Regions from separate parts of the Gracilibacillus phocaeensis genome, predicted to be linked through region 4. Evidence: predicted binding sites of a transcription regulator. Region 4 holds the regulator's gene; each other region holds the start of a gene.
The links. The regulator Rex, encoded in region 4, represses fermentation and respiration genes when NADH is low (regulators of the CRP and FNR family bind a similar motif). The targets are predictions, from matches to a motif close to TTGTGAAATATTTCACAA.
Positions count from the first base shown of each region.

Region 1 (3,428 bases), 340 kb from region 4:
CATAAATACGGCCATCTCAGGTGTTGGTAAGACAAGTTTCATAAACCATTCAAAGATACCAGGCATTTCGCTTAGGATAGGAGTAGCCCATTCTACAGCTCCTTCAGCCGCTTCACTTGCGCCACTAGCAGCCTCAGAGGCACCGCTGTTTGGTGTTTGTAGCCATTCAAACGGCATCCTCACGGTATTACCAGTCAACCAAGAACCTTCACCTAAACCTTGGAATAATTGAGGTATATTTTTGAAACTGGATGTCGCTTCTTCCCAAGTCGCCGCTCCCCAGATTTTCGAACCAGCTTCCACTAACCAAAAGCCACCAACGAACAAGCGTAACGGTAAACTCCATAAGACATTACCGTATCGAGTGGATAGCCCGCGGAAGATATTTCGCTTATCTTTTGTGTGAAAAAACTCATGCATAATATAATGGAACATATAATAGCCGCTTCGAATACCAAAGAAATAGTATAGGTTAACCATGTGTTTCATAAAGTTGGCAAACCAGCCACTGAGACGTAGTCCCATTAAATTAGCGACACCGTATCTTGCCCCTATGGAAACCATTGTGCCGTGATATTTACCGTCATAAGCCTCTTTTTGGCCGTTATCGATCTCGGCAATAATTGATTTAGCTGCAGTTACACCTGTTTGCTCTGCTGCTTCGACAATTTGCGGGGTTGGTTTTCCCTCTTCTTCTTCAAAGTAAGCCAAGTCCCCTATGACATAGACATCTTCCAAATCTTCCGCTTCCATATACTCATTTACTTTTAAGCGACCTGCTCTAGCGCTTGGAATACCATATTCCTCTGTATCCGAGTTTGCTTTGACACCTGCTGTCCATATTAAGGTGTGGGTAGGCAGGGTCTCTCCAGATTCAAATACCACACTGTCCTCTTTTACTTCGACAATTGGTGAATTTTTCAACAGTTTGACGCCTTTTTTATTTAAATAGGCTTCCGCTTTGTCGGCACTTTTGCGGTCCAACATATTCAGAATAGTAGACATTGCTTCTACTACATACAATTGAATATCCTCTTCGTCTAGTTTATTTTCTTTGGCCAGTCGGTATTTCCATTCGATTAATTCCCCAATCATTTCAATGCCAGTAAAACCAGATCCGCAAACGGTAAAAGTTAACATGGCTTGTCGCTTCTCAGGGTCACGCTCTAACGCAGCTCGTTTCACCACATCTTCTAAGTGATGACGAACGCGAACAGCATCCTCCCAAGACCAAAGGGTGAAACCATGCTCTTTTACACCAGGTGTGCCGAAATCATTGGCCTCTCCACCCATTCCTAAAATAAGATAGTCAAATGCATATTCCCCATGTTCAGTATGGATGGTTTTACTATCATGATCCACCTTTGTGACATTGTCTGTGACAAGATTCACTTTTGTACGATTAAATAACCGCCGTAAGTCAAATTGAATAGCAGAAGGCTCCACACGATGTGCAGCTACCTCGTGTAATTCTGTCATCATCGTATGATAGGAATGACGATCAATTAGCGTGATGGTGACTTCATCATTTTTTTTGTACTTTTTCGCTAATTTCTTAGCGGCATGAACACCAGCATAACCTGCCCCAATGATAACAATATTCTTCTTGGTCATTATCTCTCCACTCCTTTACTTAATAAATATCCTTGATCACTTTACTTTGTGAAATTGTGATCAATTACATTGTAACACACTTTGCTCATTTGTCTATAAAAATGATAAAGATTTCACAAATTAAACAAAAATAGAATCATGTTATAGAAAACAGGATCACAGAAAAAACATTGGTATATAACAATATATGCAATATTTTTATAGACATACAGACAAAAACGTTGTACAATTAAAATATAAAGTTTGTGAAATAATTAACAATAAATATAACTAAAACATTGTGAAAAGAATAACTAGTTTGATGGGGAATGCAATGGATTAGTCAAACGAATAAGAAGGGGTGGATAAACATGTGGAGACAAACGTGGATTTTAGGCATCATTAGTATGTTGATTATGGCAGGATGTTCTAATGGTACTAGTCAAGCAGACGATCAGCGCAGCTTAACCGACAAACCTTATGAAGAAACCGAGTTTTTATTGGGTACTGTGGTAACGGTCAAAATTTATGACGAAGAGAAAGAAGCGGTACTAGACAAAACCTTTGATCGAGTAAGAGAATTGGAAGATAAAATCACGATGAATGAAGATGGCAGTGAGGTCAATGAAATAAATCAGCAAGCTGGGAAGCAGCCTGTTCCAGTATCAGACGATGTATATAGTGTGATTGAGGCAGGGAAGAATTATAGTGAGTTAGCTGACGGTTCCTTTGATATTACGATCGGTCCAATTACCGGTCTTTGGAATATTGGTATGGATAATGCAAGAAAACCAACAGAAGAAGAGATTGATCAGGTATTGCCACTCGTTCATTACGAACAAGTGGCATTAGATCAAGCCGATCAATCGGTTCTGCTTCAAGAAGCGAATATGCTGTTAGACTTAGGGGCGATTGCTAAAGGTTATATTGCTGATGAGATTGTACAGCTTCTGGAAGAGCAGGGTGTGACAACGGCTATTATTGATTTGGGAGGAAATATATACGTGTTGGGTGATCAGCCATCAGGTGGACAGTGGACAGTAGGTATTCAAAATCCTTTTATGGATAGGGGAGAAACGGTTGGTAAGCTGATGACGGTCAATCAATCTATTGTTACTTCAGGGATTTATGAACGCTATTTGGAAGTGGATGGGCAAAGGTATCACCACTTATTAGATCCTAAAACAGGTTATCCATTTGATGGTGAATTAGCCAGTGTTTCAATTATTAGTGATGATTCGATCGACGGTGATGCCTTGTCTACGATTTTGTTCTCAAAAGGTCTCCAAGCAGGAATGGAATTTATCGAGGAGTTTGAGGGTGTAGAGGCAATATTCATTACGAAGGATAAGGAAGTATACACAACAGAAGGGCTAGTTGATCAATTTGAGTTAACGAATGAGGCGTTTAGCCTGGAATAATAGGGGGGAGATTAGGATGAGGGGTACTACATTTTTGAAATTAGTAGAGATTCGTACGAAATTAGCGAGTTTATTTCCATTTTTGATTGGTCTGTTATTTGTGATATATCGTTATGAGGTTATTCAACCAGTCAATACCATCATTTTCTTTTGTGCGATGTTGTTGTTTGATTTGACGACAACGGCGATTAATAATTACATGGATTATAAAAAAGCAGTAAGCGATGACTACCGAGAACAATCTAATGTGATTGGACAAGAGAAAATCCCGGAAAAAGTAGTAGTAGCAACGATTATCACGATGCTGGCTATTGCTTCTTTACTAGGAGTTTGGCTGGTATTTCGTACCGACTTGTTTGTATTAATCATCGGCATGTTATGTTTTGCGATTGGTATTTTTTATACGTTTGGGCC
Region 1 is NZ_LR131144.1:354,828-358,255, forward strand. It holds gene E0E32_RS09415 (FAD-dependent oxidoreductase) at 1-1,614, opposite strand, end outside; gene E0E32_RS09420 (FAD:protein FMN transferase) at 1,959-3,014, shown strand; gene menA (1,4-dihydroxy-2-naphthoate polyprenyltransferase) at 3,031-3,428, shown strand, end outside.
Region 1: a site for Rex is predicted at 1,858-1,875, ahead of E0E32_RS09420 (FAD:protein FMN transferase). Genes of this name have one in related genera too.

Region 2 (3,428 bases), 1.1 Mb from region 4:
TTGATATTTACTTAAGTCAAGGAAAATATGTAGAGCCGCATATTCATCAAAATGCCTCTGAAATCGTATATTGTGTCAGTGGAGCGGCAATCGTCTCTTTTATTAATCCTTTCACCAATCAACTTCATCATATTCCGATTCAGCCAGGACAAATCGCTAATGTTCCTCAAGGTTTTTGGCATTATGAAGTAGCAACGGTGGACGATACGCACTTGTTAGCAATATTTGATGCCCCATATCCTCAAGCGATATTCGGCTCCGATATTTTGCGTTTAACACCTAGTGAGGTTATGGCCAATAGTTATTGTTTAGATAAACAGGAGTGGCAGGAGGCAGTAGAACCCATTAAACAAACGGTCATTATTGGGCCACCTGATGGCTGTCAGAGGCAAGAGACTACTTATACAGAATATTTACCCTATACCTATCCATACACAGGGCAAACGTCGTCAACCTTTTATCCGACATATCCTTATTATCATGGTGCTTATTAATGTTTGTATAACAAAGAGTTATTCCTCATTGTTGTACATGTAACCAGCTTATCGAACGATCCCAAAGTAAGTTTTTAAAGCTTGCGTATATTCTTCGTTATTTGCCGGAGTGAACGTTTGCACTCCTTGATCAGTAAATAATCGAAATTCTTCTCCAGCTACCGTATTTCTGCCATTCTCTGTGAAGACAGACAACATCACTGTCTTGGTGAAAATAGAATCCGGGCTGTTTTCACACCAATAATTGGCCATCAAAAAGTCACGTGGCAGCTGTGGTTCCTCTGAGAAAGAATAGAGTCGCTGCCATTGATCTTTTTTCCATTCCTGGAGCACCCAGCCAAATTGTGAATCTCTCACCAATTGATAGCATTCCTCTCCCTGGCGCTGTTCAAGTCGTTCCACCATTTCAATTGGGCGCTTAGGGATAATACCACCCACACCGACATCACATAAATAAAGTTTCCCCTCTGTTTCCACTTGTAATACGTGATGGCGTCGTTTTGGCGGCAAATCGGTTTCATCACGCCAAAATCGGGCAAAATAATCCGTAACCGAATAGCCAAGCTCCCGAAGCAGCCAGCCAAATAGGGCATTCAATTCAAAACAATAACCCCCTCTGCCTCGCGTGACAATTTTGTCGAATACATCAGGAATAGCTAGTGATAGCGGCACCTGATCCAGGATGTCAAGGTTCTCATAAGGCACGGTATGTAGATGGCTTGCCTGCAAACGAGCAAGCATGTTGGCACTCCCATCTAATGGCCCGTCATACTTGATCCGCTTCAAATAATCGCTTACATTAGGTGATTGCTGTGCTTTCATCTATATCCCTCCAAACAAAAAATACATCGTTACTTATTCTTCATTATAAGCGATAGTTGTACTTGACACAAAATGTTTATACATCTCCATGTTACAATATGCTATAATAGAGGTAACATAATAAAGAAGCCGAAGTAGTCTTTTGTTTTATGTGAATATATTCACATAAAAGGCGAAGTACGCTGATTAATTCAGACAATGGGGGAATAAACAGTGAAGGAAACGATAACTGCCTTAAGCAATACGGCTGTGTCCAAACGAAATCAACTACAAACGAGTAAAAGCAAGTATTTAGTAATGACCATGCTTGCCGGATTTTTTGTCGGGCTTGGCATCGTGTTAATTGCTACAATTGGCGGTCTGCTGGAACCACAACAGTTTGCCGGTACCAAAATTGTGACAGGAATGGCCTTTGGTGTTGCTTTGAGTCTTGTCATTATGGCAGGCGCCGATCTGTTTACAGGGAATAATATGACAATGACCATTGGATGGTTAACGAAGAAAACAACGGTCTTAGATGCCGGGAATATATGGCTCTATAGTTATCTGGGCAATTTTGTCGGAGCGATTTTGATAGCCGTGCTGTTCTATTATTCTGGTTTAGCTACTGGGGAGACGGCCAATTATGTTACTTCCTTGGCCAGTGGTAAGATGAACACACCGTTTATGGAATTGTTTGTACGCGGGATCTTTTGTAACATTCTTGTTTGTTTAGCAGTCTGGTGTTCCTTTAAACTGAAAAACGAAACGGCAAAATTAATTATGATTTTCTGGTGTTTGTTTGCCTTTATTACATCTGGATTTGAGCACAGTGTGGCCAATATGTCCTTATTATCGTTAGCATTATTGGTGCCTCACCCAGAAACTGTGTCTTTAGTGGGCATGTTTGCCAATCTCATCCCGGTATCCCTTGGTAATATCGTCGGTGGGGCTGTCTTTATCGGAGCCGCCTATTGGTATGGCGTAACCGATAAGCAAACCGCAGAGAAACCTGCTCTTCAGAAAGCTTTAAACAAAGAACAAAGAAAAGAAGAGCCAGAATGGTCCTCAGAATTTAAATAGCGTGAGTAGAAAATCTTGCTTGACTTGAAATGCATTTCATCAATTAGAGTGAATCTATACCCATTTCAAGTCAAGGAGGAGAACCAATGAATCATATACGAAATCTGCAACAAGGTGAAAAACTGTATTCGACATTAACAGGATTATTTGAAGGTTTTAATGGCATGCAGACAATCTATTTTGGTGACTTATATTTAACCAATAAAAGATTGTATGTCGTAAGTCATCAATTTATGAAGATGGAGACCTCTCTTTGGTTTAAAGAGCAAGAAAGTGGAATAGATCACTCTACATTCATGGTTGGGGAGGATGAGCTGACAATAAAATGGCTATATCGTGGCAACCTGCGTGATTTTATGAGACAATTTCAAAACAGAATCCAGTAAATAGGAGCGATCGGATGACAAATATTCACGATATTGCTAAACAGGCAGGTGTATCGGTATCCACTGTTTCCAGAGTCCTTAACAATTATAAGTATGTCGCGAGTGATAAACGAGCCGCTGTCTTAGACATCATCGAAGCGTTAAACTATACGCCAAATAAGCATGCGATTGATTTAATTCGCGGCGAAACTAGAAATATAGGCGTTATTCTGCCCTATAACAACAATACGGCCTTTGATCAGCTGTTACACGGTATACTAAACAAGGCTTCAAAACAGGACTATTTAATAACCGTGCTACCTTCTCAATATGATAAAGCGAAAGAAATAGGCTACTTAGAAAAAATAAAAAGTAAGCTGTTTGATGGTATCATCCTTACTTCTAGGGCCAATGACTGGGAGAAGATTGTTCCATACAGCCAATATGGTCCGATTATCTCTTGTGAATTTACCGAGCAACCGGAGATTGGTTGTGCCTATACAGATCGCTATCGTTCTTTCCTAGATGCCCTGCAATTATTAAAAAACAAGGGACACCAAGCCGTAGCTTTTACAACAGCCAGGCTCGCAAGCAACAGTACCACACAAATCATCGCTGCATATCAAGAGATTTTCGGAGACATACCGGCTGGCTACCACATTACAAATTGCCAGTCTTTAGATGA
Region 2 is NZ_LR131144.1:1,143,188-1,146,615, reverse strand. It holds gene E0E32_RS13345 (cupin domain-containing protein) at 1-494, shown strand, start outside; gene E0E32_RS13340 (arylamine N-acetyltransferase family protein) at 543-1,316, opposite strand; gene E0E32_RS13335 (formate/nitrite transporter family protein) at 1,530-2,378, shown strand; gene E0E32_RS13330 (hypothetical protein) at 2,465-2,764, shown strand; gene E0E32_RS13325 (LacI family DNA-binding transcriptional regulator) at 2,779-3,428, shown strand, end outside.
Region 2: a site for Rex is predicted at 1,466-1,483, ahead of E0E32_RS13335 (formate/nitrite transporter family protein). Genes of this name have one in related genera too.

Region 3 (3,428 bases), on a different contig from region 4:
ATTCCAGCAAAGGTTGTTTTTTAGTTATCTTTTTATTCTTTATCAAACTCCGACAGAAGACTCCCACCTCAAGGAATGTGAAGGGCATAGCCCAATGAGTAGGTGGGAGATGAATGTCGGTAGTATCCTAAATAGTTGAAAACAGCGAACATTTGTGCTATAATATAATTGTAAGTTGCTCTTTGAAAACTGAAGATAGGAGGTTGTTGCAGGAAAATCGTCTGCAACGTAAAATCTTCAACGTTCAGTCGCCCCACACGACCCGAAGTTGCGAAAATCAAGCTAAAGTAGGACGTGTGGCGAGTCGGGCGTACAAGATATAAAGCACGAACCGTTGGGATGACGGGGTTAGCCTGCTAAAAAACTGGTGGATGCACCGGTGTTCGCAGGAATCTCCCACTTCAAATTTTCATTAGAAAATGAAGTGGGGGTAGTTCAATGCATGGAATCTCAAGATATTATTTGTTCGAATATAGCAAGGTTGTTAGAATTGATTTCACTGGCTTAGAATATGCAGTGGTGTATGCCCACAATAAAGTGAGGGAGATATCATGACCTTTTTCATTTTATTAGCAGGATTGTTTATATTGATTCATATGAAGAAACCTGTAATGTTCAGTAAAACAATATATGAGCCTATTTTTTTACTTGCTTATCTGACAATTCTAACTGTTTATATTATTAATGATACATTTTATTATATGGTACCCGAGAAGGTATTATTATTTGTGACAGTCATTGTTATGCTACCAACTTTCATTAGATTTGTGAGTTATAAAAAAGATGGTAATAAGAAAGTAAATTAAAATATTAAGCGAGCATTTTTATTCATATTTTACCAGAAAATATTTTAGAGTATAGAAACTAAGTCATTTACAGTAGATGAGAACTACAGGAGTGCTATTTAACCTCTAAATGTAGTTTCGCATCGTATACTTCTTCATTGTTAGCTCCATACTGAAGCTGTAAGTGAACAATATATGAATTAATACCCAATGTTATTGAAGGCGCTATCTTAATTGGGATACAATAATAGGGAGAGGAGGAATGTCGAAATGGTAGAGATTGAAACGCCTGTCATCAACAGGAAGCAACCAATGATTTCCGGTGTGATGTGGAAGACGGTGTCAGGGGCTTGTAATCTTGCTTGTGATTATTGCTATTATAGTCGTTGTGGCGGCAGAGCAGGGCATATCGAACGAATTAAGGACGAGGTGTTAGAAAAGTTTATTAAGGAATATATGGCAGCATCTAATGGTGTCGTCAGCTTTGCCTGGCAAGGGGGAGAACCGCTGCTTGCAGGGTTGCCTTTTTTTGAAAAGGTTGTGGCATTGCAGGCCAAGCATGCCCCAAAACGGACAATGATCAGTAACAGTATTCAGACCAATGGAACCATGATTAATGAGAAATGGGCGGCGTTTTTCAAGAAATATAACTTTTTGGTCGGGGTAAGTATCGATGGCCCGGAGGAAATCAATGACCAACGTCGCGTAACCAGTACCGGTAAAGGTAGCTATCAGGCGATTATGAAGGGGATCCAGCATCTACGAGATTACGAAGTGGATTTTAATGTATTGACCGTTATTCATGAAAATAATGTCCACCATGCCAAGGCATTAATGGATTTTTATCAACGGGAACAGTTTGACTTTGTCCAATTTATTCCGTGCATGGACTTTCAATCACAGCATGTGGATCAGCCCGGTGTATTTCACATCACGCCGAGGGAATATGGCGACTTTTTATGTGAATCATTTCACTATTGGTACAATGACGGCGATCCGAAGCTATCGATTCGCTTCTTTGATAACATCTTAGCGGTATTACTGCATCAGCAGGCCGAACTGTGTGTGCACCAAGAAATGTGTCCTAAGATGCTGGTATTGGAACAAAATGGGGATGCATATCCCTGTGATTTTTTTATTCACGAAGATTATCGTTTAGGCAACGTGGGACAAGATACCTTGTCGGAAATAGCCCACCATGAAAAATGGGATGACTTTCTTGCCATGAAACCAAATCTCCCTGACCAATGCAAACAGTGTGAATTTCTCTCCTTGTGTCATGGTGGATGTCCAAGAAACCGAGTAAGCGATCAGACGACGACCGGCGTTGATTATTTTTGTGAAAGCTATCAGCAGGTCTATCGTTATGCCAACAAAAAAATAACAAAGGTTGCCCAGAAAATCAGGAAGACGAATATTAATCACTATTATCGGTCAGGAGAACCCTTGCCAGGGCGAAATGAGTTATGCCTCTGCGGCAGTAATAAGAAATTCAAGAAATGTTGTGAGCCTTTATTAGATAGAGTTTAGTCTTTTTAGCGGATAGCGGGATGGGAACTGCTTTATCGTTTGGAGTGGAAGGTTGACTATTGCGAGAAGTGCATTTCATGACCCTGTATACTTCATAGAATATATATAGTCTTTTGCTGTTGTTTACACTCATCATGGAACATGGTAGGATAAAAACAGAAAACGAAATGAGGGGGGAAAGGATGCTAAAAAAACGATTCTTGATTACATTGGTGATAGCGCTTGCTTTAAGTATAGGCGTTTTTGCTTTGTTTCAAGGGAATGACCAAACAGTTAAGGCAAACGGAAACGATGCGCAACATAGAGAAATGGACAGGAAAACGAAGGAAGAGGAACAAGCGGAGCAACCAAATAGCGAAGCCAGAGAAAAATTAGATGAAATGACAGACGAGGAAATCAAGGACTTATTACATAAAGGTGATCAAGCAAACAAGGGTGAGGCCGAAGTAACAGATGAAGAAGTGGATATGTTGAAATCCATTACACCGGATAAATATTACAATCTAATGGGTATGACGGATGACGAGGTGTTAAATTATATTGATGGCTATCACGCATATATTAATACAACGATCATGCTTTTTCATGAAGAAGCGGAAGAGTATAGCGAGGAATTCTTGCCGGGTAGAGCTGAATTTGAATGGATAAAGGAAAATTATCCGTTCGAAAAGGAATATGACAAAGAATTAATCAATGAAATATTGAATTTAAGAGATGAATTTATGGAAGGTAACCAAGATGCACTGTTCTCATTGAAATATGCCCTTTATGAATTAAATGCTGCAATTAATCCGGAATCTATAGAAGAATCTAGAGCGTACGATCTTTCATTATCCAATGCCGTTAGAATACAAAACGGACGAGAGCCTATAGATGAAGATGAATAAAGAGCGTGGGAATGCCACTTTCTTCTATTCTGACAAGGAAATTAATATCGCTTTCCTACGTAAATCGGGAAAACGAATGAAAAGAGTCAATCCCAAAAAGGGTTGGTTCTTTTTTATGGCTAGCATTAGAAAGTAAGACAATTTGCGTAAATGTCTATGAGAAAAACAATCTAATATATTCTCCTTAACCTATGGTATGTTACTTCCGTTAATGGTACAATTTAAC
Region 3 is NZ_LR131145.1:687,102-690,529, reverse strand. It holds gene E0E32_RS19340 (anaerobic sulfatase maturase) at 1,056-2,315, shown strand; gene E0E32_RS19335 (hypothetical protein) at 2,498-3,202, shown strand.
Region 3: a site for Rex is predicted at 979-996, ahead of E0E32_RS19340 (anaerobic sulfatase maturase). Genes of this name have one in related genera too.

Region 4 (3,428 bases):
CACGAAGAATTAAGTAATCTTTTCCTTCATACTTCACTTCAGTTCCAGCGAATTTAGAGAAAATAATGGTATTGCCTTCTTCTACCTCTGGTGCAATCTTTTCTCCGTGTTCTGTTACACGTCCTGAACCAACAGCTACCACCTTACCTTCTTGTGGTTTTTCTTGCGCAGAATCTGGAAGAACAATTCCACTTGCCGTTTTTTCTTCTTGCTCTACAAGTTCGATAATGACACGATCACCTAATGGTTTAAGCATCTTTTATGTTACCTCCTTGATTTTCTCATTCATTTTGTTTTATTAGCACTCATTCAAGAGGAGTGCTAACACAATTATTATAATAATGAAAACTTCACTTTTTTGCAAGTATTTTAATTTTATTTTTTTAAATAGGAAAAAAGCAATACCTACTCAGCCACCTGCAACATCACTACATGGATTGCATGAATGATGGGCTGTTTGTTCTCATATACTTTAAAAGTTGAAACCACCTACAGACATACTAGTTCAATTTCACGCAGGTTATGTGTTAAAATATTTAGCATGGGTTAAAAAGAATCTAAAGGAGACGTTTGACTTTGGAGAAAAAATATATTTATGTGATTTTAACGTATATCATCATGCAGTTATCTGCTTATCTGGCATTACCGTTTCTTCCTCAGATTGAAGATCCTGCAGCATTTACAGTTGGCTGGTCGGTGGTGACTTTTGCATTAGCCTTGCTGTTATCCCTTTATTTATTGCGAGATGAAATAAAGGAATTCTTCCAACTGAGACAAAAAAAGATTGGTTCCATTGTGCTATGGTCCGTGTTAGGATTTATTATGGTCATGCTGGCGCAATATGCAGCCGTTGCTATTGAAGCCCTTGTATTCGGAATTCCACCTGGCTCAGAAAATACGATGAACTTAAGCAATATCGCCCGGCAGTCGCCAATCTTTATTATGATTATTGCCATCTTAGGGCCTATTCTGGAGGAATTGGTATTTCGTAAGGCGATTTTTGGTACACTTTATAAACGAATGAATTTCTTCTTTGCAGCATTATTATCTGGTGTTGTTTTCGCGGTCGTTCATATGGATTTTAGCCATATCCTAATTTATACCGCTGTAGCAATGGTGTTATCCTTTATCTATGTAGAAACAAAACGGATCCTTGTACCTATTATTGTTCATATGTCGATGAACACCATCGCCATTATTGCCCAGCTATCAATTGACCCGGAAGAATTAGAAGAACAAATGAAACAATTAAATGACTTAATGCTCATACTCATTGGGGGATAATCATCACATGCGTATTTCACCATTACGCTCTGCTATCTTTTATTTCGCTTTAGGGATATTATTTACTTTTTTGGCGATAAGATTTGTGGAGGATACAGTCTTTAACTTTTTTACAATATTATTAGTGATCTTTGCAACCATCGACTTTGTATTAGCGATTCGCTTGGTTGGCCTACACCGACGCATCAAGCAGGAACAACGCAAAAAAAAATAACACAAAAAATGGAGTAGGACCAAGCATCAGCCTGTCCTACTCCATTTTTTTATTACGTACGTGTCTTTTTTCTACCTTGCTTTGGTTCTTCTTCCAACGGGTAATGCTTCATGAAATAGACTAAAGACTGTAATTCAATCGCTAAATCGATATGATGTACCCGGACATGGTCCGGTACCGTAATCCTTGCTGGCGTAAAGTTCAGAATACCGTTTACCCCTAACTCCACTAAACGATCGGTCATTTGCTGCGCCTCCGACACAGGAACAGTCAGAATGGCTACAGAAATATCTTCTAGCTCTTTCTCCAAGTCATCGATATGATGCACCTGAATATTACCTACCTGTGTCCCTACCTTGTCATGGTCCGCATCAAATGCCATGTCAATTCTTGTATTATTATTCTTAGTAAAGTTATAATTAAGGAAGGCCGTACCCAAATTCCCCACACCGACTAAGGCAACAGGAGTACTTTCATCTTGATCTAACGTTTTACGGAAGAAACCAAGCAAATACTCGACATTATAGCCGTATCCTTTTTTTCCTAATGCACCAAAATAGGAAAAATCTCGTCGAATCGTTGCAGAATCCACCTTTATAGCCTCGCTTAATTCTTTGGAAGATACACGTGATTTTCCTTGGATATGCAAATTATTTAAAAAACGATAATACAGTGGTAAACGTTTCGCTGTAGCTTGTGGTATTTTATTTTGATTTGGCATCACTGATTCTCCTTACTTTCGATTAGTGAATGTGAGGTATCCTCATGAAGACTGATTCACCTATCTCTATTCTAACAGAAAAACACAGAAAAGTCGTGAACTATTTCACTAAGTAATCAATCGGTCACATTGCAGGACGAAGCTCTTTACGATAGAGCGAGACTTATCAGGATGTTACCAACCGTTTTCCACACGGTTCCGCCTTTAATCGTGGGGATTTTACGGACGGTTAGCGCTGTGATAAACTAAGGACAGCAGAGGTGAAAAAGATGATTTATTTACAAGTAAACAATCTCACAAAACAGTTTGGTGCAGAACTGATTTTGTCAAACATAAAGCTGGAAGTCAAGCAGCACGATCGGATTGCGATAGTAGGTCGTAATGGAGCTGGTAAATCCACTTTATTAAATATCATTTCGGGACAACTTGGGTATGATGAAGGAGAAATTCACAAACCAAAGGAGGTCTCGCTTGGCTATCTTGCACAGCACACTGGCTTAGACTCCAACGAAACAATCTGGCAGGAAATGCTGCAGATTTTTCAACACTTTCAACAAGAAGAACAAGCCCTACGCGAAATGGAAGCAAAGATGGGTGATCCTGATCTACTTGATGACCAGCAGGCATACCAACAACTGTTGACCAGCTACGATTTCAAACAAGAGCAATTCAAATTAGCTGGCGGTTATCAATATGAAACGGAAATAAAGGCAGTATTAAATGGACTGCATTTTCCAGAAAGCATGTGGTCTGCTTCGATCACATCATTGAGCGGCGGACAAAAGACACGGCTCGCCTTAGGTAAGTTATTATTAACCAAACCAGATGTGCTTATTCTAGATGAACCCACTAACCATTTGGATATTCAGACACTTACTTGGCTTGAAGGTTATATCAACAGCTATCCCGGCGCTGTCATTATCGTATCACATGATCGCTATTTCCTCGATAAAACCGTCGATATTATCTATGAAATCTCGCGTCATCATTCTACGAAATATCTAGGTAACTATAGTGCCTACTTACAACAAAAGGCCGCCAATTATGAACGAGATCTCAAACAATATGAAAAGCAGCAAACAGAAATTAAACGTATGGAAGACTTTATCCAGAAGAATATTGTTCGTGCCTCTACCACCAAACGGGCACAAAGTCGACGGAAACAGCTGGAAAAGATGGAGGTAATGGACAAGCCCGCTGGCGAGGCAA
Region 4 is NZ_LR131144.1:12,186-15,613, reverse strand. It holds gene groES (co-chaperone GroES) at 1-256, opposite strand, end outside; gene E0E32_RS08050 (CPBP family intramembrane glutamic endopeptidase) at 577-1,284, shown strand; gene E0E32_RS08045 (YdiK family protein) at 1,292-1,498, shown strand; gene E0E32_RS08040 (redox-sensing transcriptional repressor Rex) at 1,551-2,219, opposite strand; gene E0E32_RS08035 (ABC-F family ATP-binding cassette domain-containing protein) at 2,489-3,428, shown strand, end outside.